2 regions of the Ensifer sp. Root127 genome follow, and region 2 is predicted to be linked to the other one. Evidence: predicted binding sites of a transcription regulator. Region 2 holds the regulator's gene; the other holds the start of a gene.

What was found. Region 2 encodes LexA, which represses DNA repair genes until DNA is damaged. Its sites were predicted from a motif close to TGTTCNNNNTGTGTTCNG; they were not measured.
Region 1: a site for LexA is predicted at 2,160-2,177, ahead of ASD03_RS20510 (ImuA family protein). Genes of this name have one in related genera too.

What each region holds. Positions count from the first base shown of each region.
Region 1 covers NZ_LMDX01000019.1:19,282-23,365, reverse strand. The annotation lists gene ASD03_RS20515 (DNA polymerase Y family protein) at 1-1,426, opposite strand, end outside; gene ASD03_RS20510 (ImuA family protein) at 1,347-2,099, opposite strand; gene ligD (non-homologous end-joining DNA ligase) at 2,381-3,445, shown strand; gene ASD03_RS20500 (SOS response-associated peptidase) at 3,509-4,084, shown strand, end outside.
Region 2 covers NZ_LMDX01000011.1:10,502-14,585, forward strand. The annotation lists gene ASD03_RS39970 (hypothetical protein) at 1-89, shown strand, start outside; gene ASD03_RS13090 (hypothetical protein) at 587-874, shown strand; gene ASD03_RS13095 (hypothetical protein) at 933-1,172, opposite strand; gene lexA (transcriptional repressor LexA) at 1,353-2,069, shown strand; gene ASD03_RS13105 (hypothetical protein) at 2,289-2,621, opposite strand; gene ASD03_RS39975 (hypothetical protein) at 3,265-3,411, opposite strand; gene ASD03_RS13110 (GFA family protein) at 3,847-4,084, shown strand, end outside.

The DNA.
Region 1 (4,084 bases), on a different contig from region 2:
CGCCGGCCTCGTCTTCGATGACGAAATAATCCCGCACCGCCTCCATCTCGGCGTCTCGCTGCCACCACTCGCCGAAGATCCGTTCCGGACCGTCGGCGCGCTTGACCTTCCGGCGCGTGCCACGCCAGGTAATCGAGACCGGTGGACGGTCCGGCAGCAAGGCAATGGCCTCGATCAGCTCGGGACGGGCCAGCAGCCGGACCGGCCGGCGCCAATGGCTGACCCAGGTGACCTCGACCGGATTGGCCGCGGCGCTGATGCGATGGACGGAGCGCTCGGGCACGTCGGAGGCAACGGGTGCCACCCGATAAACAAGCTGGCCACGGTTGCCGTAGATATCGATCAGCGGCGTCACGTCCGTGACCTCGTCCTCGACCAGCGATGAGGATTTCTGACGCTCCTCCAGCGGCTCGGCCATGACGGCGACGAGTGTCAGCTTCTCGATCCCGAAACCGGGCTCGATCTTCTCCGTCCGATCGCGAAACAGTTTCGTCAGCCAGGCGACATCGCGCACTGGCTTCACCGTGCCGGCGCGGATTGCCTGCCGCGAACCGTCGACCTTTTCGACGATCAGATCGGCGCGCCGAACACCAAGGCCAAGCCTTTGCAGCTCGTCGATCAGTTGCACGACCAGCCGGCCGACATATTTGTCGATGGTTTCGGCAGCACCGATCGGTTCGGCGAAGGCGCGGCTCACCTCGACGAGCTCGGCGGTGCGGATCGGATCGATCGGTTCGCAGATGCGGCCGAACATCTGGTCCAGCCGCCGGCCAATCTCCGGACCGAAACGGAGCGTCAGCGGCGCGCGCGGCGTGTTGGCCAATTCGCCGATCGCCTGGAAGCCGAGCGTGCGCAGATCGCTGACGACTTTCCCGGGAAGGCGCAGCAACGATATCGGCAGCTTTTCGACGGCACGCGCGGTCTCGCCGGTCGGCGCGATGACCGTCTCGCGGCTGATGGCGCGGGCGCAGGCGTGTGCCGCACCCCAGGTGTCGGCGACCGCGACTCGGGGGGTGAGTTTTTTTGCCAGGAACTGATTGGCGATCTTGGTCACCATGGCGAGCTCGCCGCCCTGGAGGTGATCGGCACCCTCGGTATCCATGACGATCCCATCGATCCCATCGACCGCGACGATCGGCGAATAGAGCGTCAGCGCCCAGAGGGTAATGCGTTCGAGTGCTGCGGCATCCATTGCAGGATCCGCCTCGACCAGGATCAGGCCGCGAAACAGCGCCTGCGCTTTTGCCGCCGGCATGCCGACATGGACGCCGGCTTTCCTGGCGGCGGCGTCTGCCGCCGAGACCCAGCGTTTCGAGCCGCTCCTGGCGATCACGGCGATCGCCTGTTCAGGCGGAATAGACGGATCGGCGCGACGAATGCGATCCGTCGGCAGATCCGGAAGATAGATCGAGACAACCCTTGTCATCGCACGCCCTCACGAGAAACTCAGCACATTCACCCGCTTTTACGCGCATCAACTCCAGCAACCATTGGGCACTTCCGACGCCCGGTACTGGCAATTCCTCCGACGGCATCACGCTCACCCTCCACCGCGTGGTCGATGCTGTCGGCTGCCCGAAATCATTCGCCTCCGTCTGTCGCCGCCAACGTCGCACGGCAAGCGCCATCGTGCCCGTTCGCTCAGCCGCCAGCTGCAGCCGGCGCGAGCTGACCATCGGCAGGCGAACAAGTTCGCCAACGACTGCGCCGAGCCCACCAAAGGAAAGCCCTTCCTCCATATTTGCCAGAACGTCTTCCTCCCTATCGGATTCGACAAAGATCACCCGGTCGGGATGGAGGCCGACCTGGGCGAGCGCCGGAAAAAACAGATCGGGGCGCGTCAGGCACCAGACGATCGGGCCTTTGGTGCGGGCCGCGATGCCCGCCGCACACAGGGCTGCTGCCGCACCATCCACCGTCCCCGACCCGCCGCCTGCAAATTCGTGCAGGGCGCCATAGGCCAGACCACCTCCCGGGAGCACTGCATCGATTTCCGGCACCCCAAAGGACAGACAGCCGGCTTTCCTTGCTGATACGCCTTCCAGCAATGCAATGCGTTCGCGCAAATCGGAAATCACCCTTTCACGGGCAGCAGTCATCGTTCACGGCTCCCTTCAAGGTCGTGTAGGTGGCCGACATCATGTCGAACAAAATGCGGATGTTCTCTTTCTGTTCCGACCCAATAAAAGAGTCAAGCAACCGGAGGGATGGGAATATTATCCTGATCATTAGAAATGAGCAGAATACCTATGGGAATCAGCCCAATAGCGTCCTGAGAATTTTTTCCGGGCGCCTGCGAGCGCTAACCCCTTTGTGTGAATTGCGAGGACAAGTCGGGATCGTCACAGTGTCTTTAAGATTTTTCTGCTGAACTTCCGGCATGACGAAGCCTCCGAGATCAAAACCCCTCCTTCGTGACACCGAGGCCCCGATCCGTTCCCGGCCGCGAGGCAAGCGAAATCCAGCCCAACCACAGCTCCTGTTCGATCCCATGCCTGAGCGCGTCGAGCCTGCGCTGGCGGAATTGAAGACCCGTCCCCCAAAGGGAAGCGAGTGGAGCTGGGAGCTGAAATTGGATGGCTATCGCCTTGCCGTTCACATTGAACCGCGGGGGATCCGGATCCTCACGCGTGGCGGCCATGACTGGACGCACCGGTTTCCAGCGATAGAGCAGGCCGCCCGAGCGCTCGGGCCGGCGACGATGATCATCGATGGCGAGGCCGTTGTGCTCGACGAAGAGGGTCGTCCGGATTTTGGGCTGCTGCAGCAATCGCTGGGCGCATCCGGCAAACAAGCTGGCAACCGTGCCTCCGAAGCCGTCCTCTACGCTTTCGATCTTGTTTATCTGGACGGGCACGATCTGCGCGGAATCGAATACCGGTCCCGCCGACACCTTCTCGAGGACACGTTAAACGGCCCAAAGAGCGACCAAGCCGGCGCCGTCAGGCTATCGGAAACACTCGATGCCGAACCAGCCGTCCTGCTGGAGCATGTCTGCCGCCTCGGCCTGGAAGGCATCGTCGGCAAGCACCTCGACCGGCCTTATCGCTCGGGCCGGACCGGCGATTGGGTAAAAGTCAAATGCATTCAGGGCGAGGCCTTCTTCATCGTCGGTTATGAGAAGTCGGCAGCGTCCCCAGCCGGCTTCGGCTCGTTGGTGCTTGCTGCGTATCGTGGGGATGATCTCGTCCACGTCGGAAGCGTCGGCACTGGATTCAAAGAAGTCGAGGCGAGCAGGTTACGGAAGATGCTGGACACGCTCCGCTGGAAGCGAAAGCAGCCGCCCCTGCCCTATTCCGGAAGTGCCGATGTCATCTGGGTCGAACCGACCTTGATTGCTGAGATCGAGTTTCGCGCCTGGACGGCGGACGGGAAACTCCGCCACCCATCCTACAAGGGCTTGCGAGAACGCCAGGACAATGCCGAGGTCTTCCGGCTCGACTAGCGAAATCAGCGCCGTCCGCTAGATTGTCCGCCATTCGAGCTCAATCGGAGTAGATGGTCTGCTATGTGCAACCTTTATCGCATGGAAGACAAGGACTGGGTCGCAAAGTGGGCCCAGGACGCGGAAAGCCTGATCAATCTGATGCCAGCCTACCAGATGAACCCGGATCAGATGGGACCGATCGTCCGCAACACCGCCGACGGAAAGAAGCAACTGGTCCATGCGCGCTGGGGACTGCCTTCCCCGCGTTTCGCGCTCGAGAAGGCGGCCAAAGCGAAGGCCGAGAAACTTGCGGCCAAGGGCAAGGCTTTCGATCTCGAAGAGCTCATCCGCATGGAGGCCGACCGCGGCACGACCAATGTGCGCAAGCTCAGTTTTCCGCACTGGAAACGATGGTTTGGTGTCGAAAATCGATGCCTCGTACCGGTCACCAGTTTCGCGGAACCGGATCCGGCCAACCAGGAGGTTGGCGGAAACGTGCCAAATGCCTGGTTCGCCCGCGATGAGCAGAAGTCGCTGATGTTCTTTGCCGGTCTGCATGTGCCGCAATGGCAGAGTGTCCGAAAGGTCAGGGACGGCCTGACCACCGACGATCTTTATGGGTTTTTGACCACGGATCCCAACGCCCTGGTGAAGCCG
Region 2 (4,084 bases):
AGACTGTCAAAGCCGCCGTTGTGACGGAAGGCTCACAGGTGAAGCTGGCCGGCAGCAGTTTCTCCCTGGGCAAGAAAGACAAGAAGTAAGACGGTCGGCTTTAACCTCTCGAACTAACGACACGAGAGAGATATCCGTCAGTGGCCAGTCGAACTGGGGTGCGCAACGTCTCCGCGACATCCCGGCGCGACTGGTCGAGCACCCGCGGTCAGATGCCGGTTTCGTAGCGCGTTTGAACATCGTATGTATTTGGCTGGAGATGCGAAGATCGCTACAGGCGGATGCCGCTGGCCACTCGCACTCCATTACGGCGTCCAACATCATCGGAAGCATTTGCGGCGGGTATTGTTGATCAGCTGCCAGCGCCACGCTTTGAGGCGGGCGCCGGAAAATCGAAAACGCCAACGCACCTCACGCCAATCTTTGTGCCTTCATTGCCACAGCTTGAGCACCAGTGCTCGCCTTTCGCAAAGAACTGTTGAACACGGCACAGTGCCCGGCATGCTTGCTGGACTTCGGAACGAAAGCACGGTTCACATCGTTAACCAAACCATCGCCGCCACCTCTGATCTAGTGGACGTTCACCGTGCTTGCAGCCTTGCTTATCGCCTCGATTATCGCATCGCCTAACATCGCCCTCAGCGCTGCCACGGTCGACGACCTGCAAGCCGACTTCGAAACGGCCGTGCCCTGCCAGCAGATAGACGGCCGGAACGTTTGGAAGGGAACGATCGCCTACTACATCCAGTCCTTCGTCTATCAAGGCGACACGCCGGTCGCGACCGAAGCGGCCGACGCTGTGCTGCCGGAGGACAACTCCGCGGAAACCGTCAAGGAATTCGAGGACGCCTGCTCCGCGACGCAGCCGGCCTGATTCAGGCCTCCTCTAGCAGATCGCCCATCGATATTTCTGCTGATCCCTTGATGGCAGGCTATTTCCACTGCGTCCCATCGGCCGCGGCGCAACCGTGCGGCGGGTGTCCGTTGCCAAATGTCAGCTTCAGCCGGTCACAACCCCATTGATTGAGCGGCCCGGGCATCGCCGCATTCAACGCGATACCAACTTCGTCAAACGGGCTCTGCTTGTTATCCACGTATTGATACCAGCGAAACCCAAGGATCGCGGTCGCGGCGACAACGATGGTCAGCAAGATTTGAATCAGCTTCGTCATTAAACCCTCATTCCATAAACGGAAGGAGGCATATCAGCCTCGCGCGGCGCGTGCAGCGACGAGTTGGTCAATCTGCGCTTGATTGAACCAACATTCACAGAATTTTAGGCACTTGCGGAACACATATGGAACAGATAGTGTCTGTTCTTGATTTGTTTCACGCCTCTGGAGCGACTTGCCATGCTGACCCGCAAGCAACAGGAATTGCTTCTTTTCATCCATGAACGAATGAAGGAGTCCGGTGTACCGCCGTCCTTCGACGAGATGAAGGATGCACTCGACCTGGCATCCAAGTCGGGCATTCACCGGCTGATCACAGCGCTCGAGGAACGCGGCTTCATACGCCGGCTTCCCAACCGCGCCCGAGCGCTCGAAGTCATCAAACTGCCGGAAGCCTATGCTGCGAGCGCGCAGCCCCGTCGCGGGTTTTCGCCGAGCGTCATCGAGGGTAGCCTTGGCAAACCGCCCGCCCCTGCCCCCGCGGCGAAAACGCTGCCGGTTGCCGACAACAGCTCCGTGTCGGTTCCAGTGATGGGCCGCATTGCCGCCGGCGTGCCGATCTCGGCGATACAGAACAACACCCACGACATTACCGTGCCGCTCGATATGATCGGCAGCGGCGAGCACTACGCCCTTGAAGTGAAGGGTGATTCGATGATCGAGGCCGGCATTTTCGATGGCGATACGGTGATCATCCGCAATGCCACCACGGCCAATCCCGGCGATATCATCGTGGCACTAGTCGATGACGAGGAAGCAACGTTGAAACGCTTCCGGCGCAAGGGCGCTTCAATTGCTCTAGAGGCCGCCAACCCGGCCTATGAGACGCGCATCTTCGGGCCTGACCGGGTCAAGATTCAGGGCAAGCTCGTCGGCTTGATCCGCCGCTACCACTAAGCCCGTCTCACGCCAGCGCAATTCGAGGAAAAGTGCGGAGCGGTTTTCCGCCAGGAAATGCGTAAAAACAAATAGATAGAGCGCCTAGTGACTCCGTTTAAACCGGAAACGCTCTAGCCGCCTTCATGCCGGCCAGCCGCTCTCTTACTTCAACGTCTCGCCACATAGGGTAGCGAGACGGAGATTTTCGGATCGAGTGTTTTTCACGCTCGACGGATTTTACTCGTGAATCGAGTACTCGCCCAACTCGCAGAGATCCTGCTTGTCTTCAGTCGTGTCGAGACCGGAACCTTCTTCGAATTCAAAGCGCATGTCGTATTTGCAGACATCACGTCCGTCGGCGATGGTAATTTCCATGCTTTCGCCCGGATTAAGCACCTGCCGCCCGAAGACGTCGTCTTCCCACTGATCAACACCGACCGGCGATGTGTAGAAGTTCGTCAAAACGGCATTCGTCTTGTTCTTAAGCTGAAAGACGAGATCCTCAGCGCTTGCGGTGGCCGTCGTTACGGCAAGAATGGCAAGAGCAGTCAGGGCGATCTTATATTTCATTTTATGTCTTTTCCTCCATTGTTGGCTTTGTTTGACACTACCTATACGGGTCGCGCTGTTGGGATATTCATTCCCAGTTCTGTCTAGAGACAATATTTTCAGCACTGACAATAGTGACCGAATCACCATTTCGGGGCGCGTCCTCGCAAGGCCATGTCGTTGGCGACTGCGGACGTTCGCAAACTGGCGGGCAAGCGCAGCCCGGTCGAATTGCGCTTTGAAAACAGTGGTTGGCTGCGATGCGGGCAGCCTCGCTGCGCGTGTTGGACGCGCCGCATTGGCCCATGTTCCTTGCCCCCCGAAAACCGTACCTGCGTGCCGGCAGCATGTCCTTTGCGCAGGCACGCACAGCGTTTCACTTTCGACAATCGGGCTGCTATTGACGGAGAACCGCTTTAGCCAATCGCGCAGGCGCTGGGTGACTTGTTGCTTTCATCGTGCGAGGGGCTGAATCACGCGCTCGCCCGCCCTATCTACGTCACACTTTCGTTGACGCTCGCAACGAGCACGCGGCCGCTTACGCCACCGATGGCCGGTATTTCGACCGCCTTCGGATCTGCGTTCGCCTTGAACCTCGCGTGGGGCGTCGACCGCCAGCGGCATTCGCCGCTGCCAAACCTGTTGAGCGTGTGGCCGATGGCGCTCAATTCTCCTGAACGGAAACCCCGTCCTGGCCAATCTTGATCTCTACGCCGGTCGGTTTTGTTTCCTCGCGGTAGACATAGGCGCCGAGACCAATGACGGCGACGGCGAGCATGGCAATGATCAGATAGAGCCCATTACGGTTCATTCAGCAATTCCTCGCTTGGGTACGGTATGGGTAACTAGGTTCGTACCCAAGAAAGGCAACGGTGCGACGCGGACTGTTCGCTCCTCGCGCGGATGATGCAGGACGGATGCGAACGGCCGTAGGCTTTTTCTCCGCACGATCCGTTGGCCGAGCGCTCTTGCGACGCATCGGCTCGGGCCGCGGAACGTCCCCGACGTGGAGCACGAAAGCGTGCTGGCGCACGTATCGGGCACTTGGTCTGAATATGTGCCCGATGCGCGACGAGACGCCTCGTACCCCGCGCCTGAGCCCAATCGGCTGATGGCCCTACAACGAACGGCCTCAACGGGAGTGCGGTCCTCTGGATTGAGACTGCCCCCGAATGCGCTTGAGCACAAGCAACCCACCTCATAAGAAAGCTCATCAAATGCGCTTCAAAATCAGATGGATGATTGGATGAATCTCGATGTTCAGAACCTTGACGGAGCCTGCCACTGCGGAACGGTTCGCTTCAATGTGAAACTGAAGAGCGGCCTCCGCACCGCCCGCCGTTGCACTTGCTCCTATTGCCAGTTGAAGGGCGCGGTTGCCGTCTCTGCCGCCAAGGACGGGGTCACGGTTCTCTCCGGCGGCGAGGCACTCACCAAATATCAGTTCAACACGAAGGCTGCAGAGCATTACTTCTGCTCGAAGT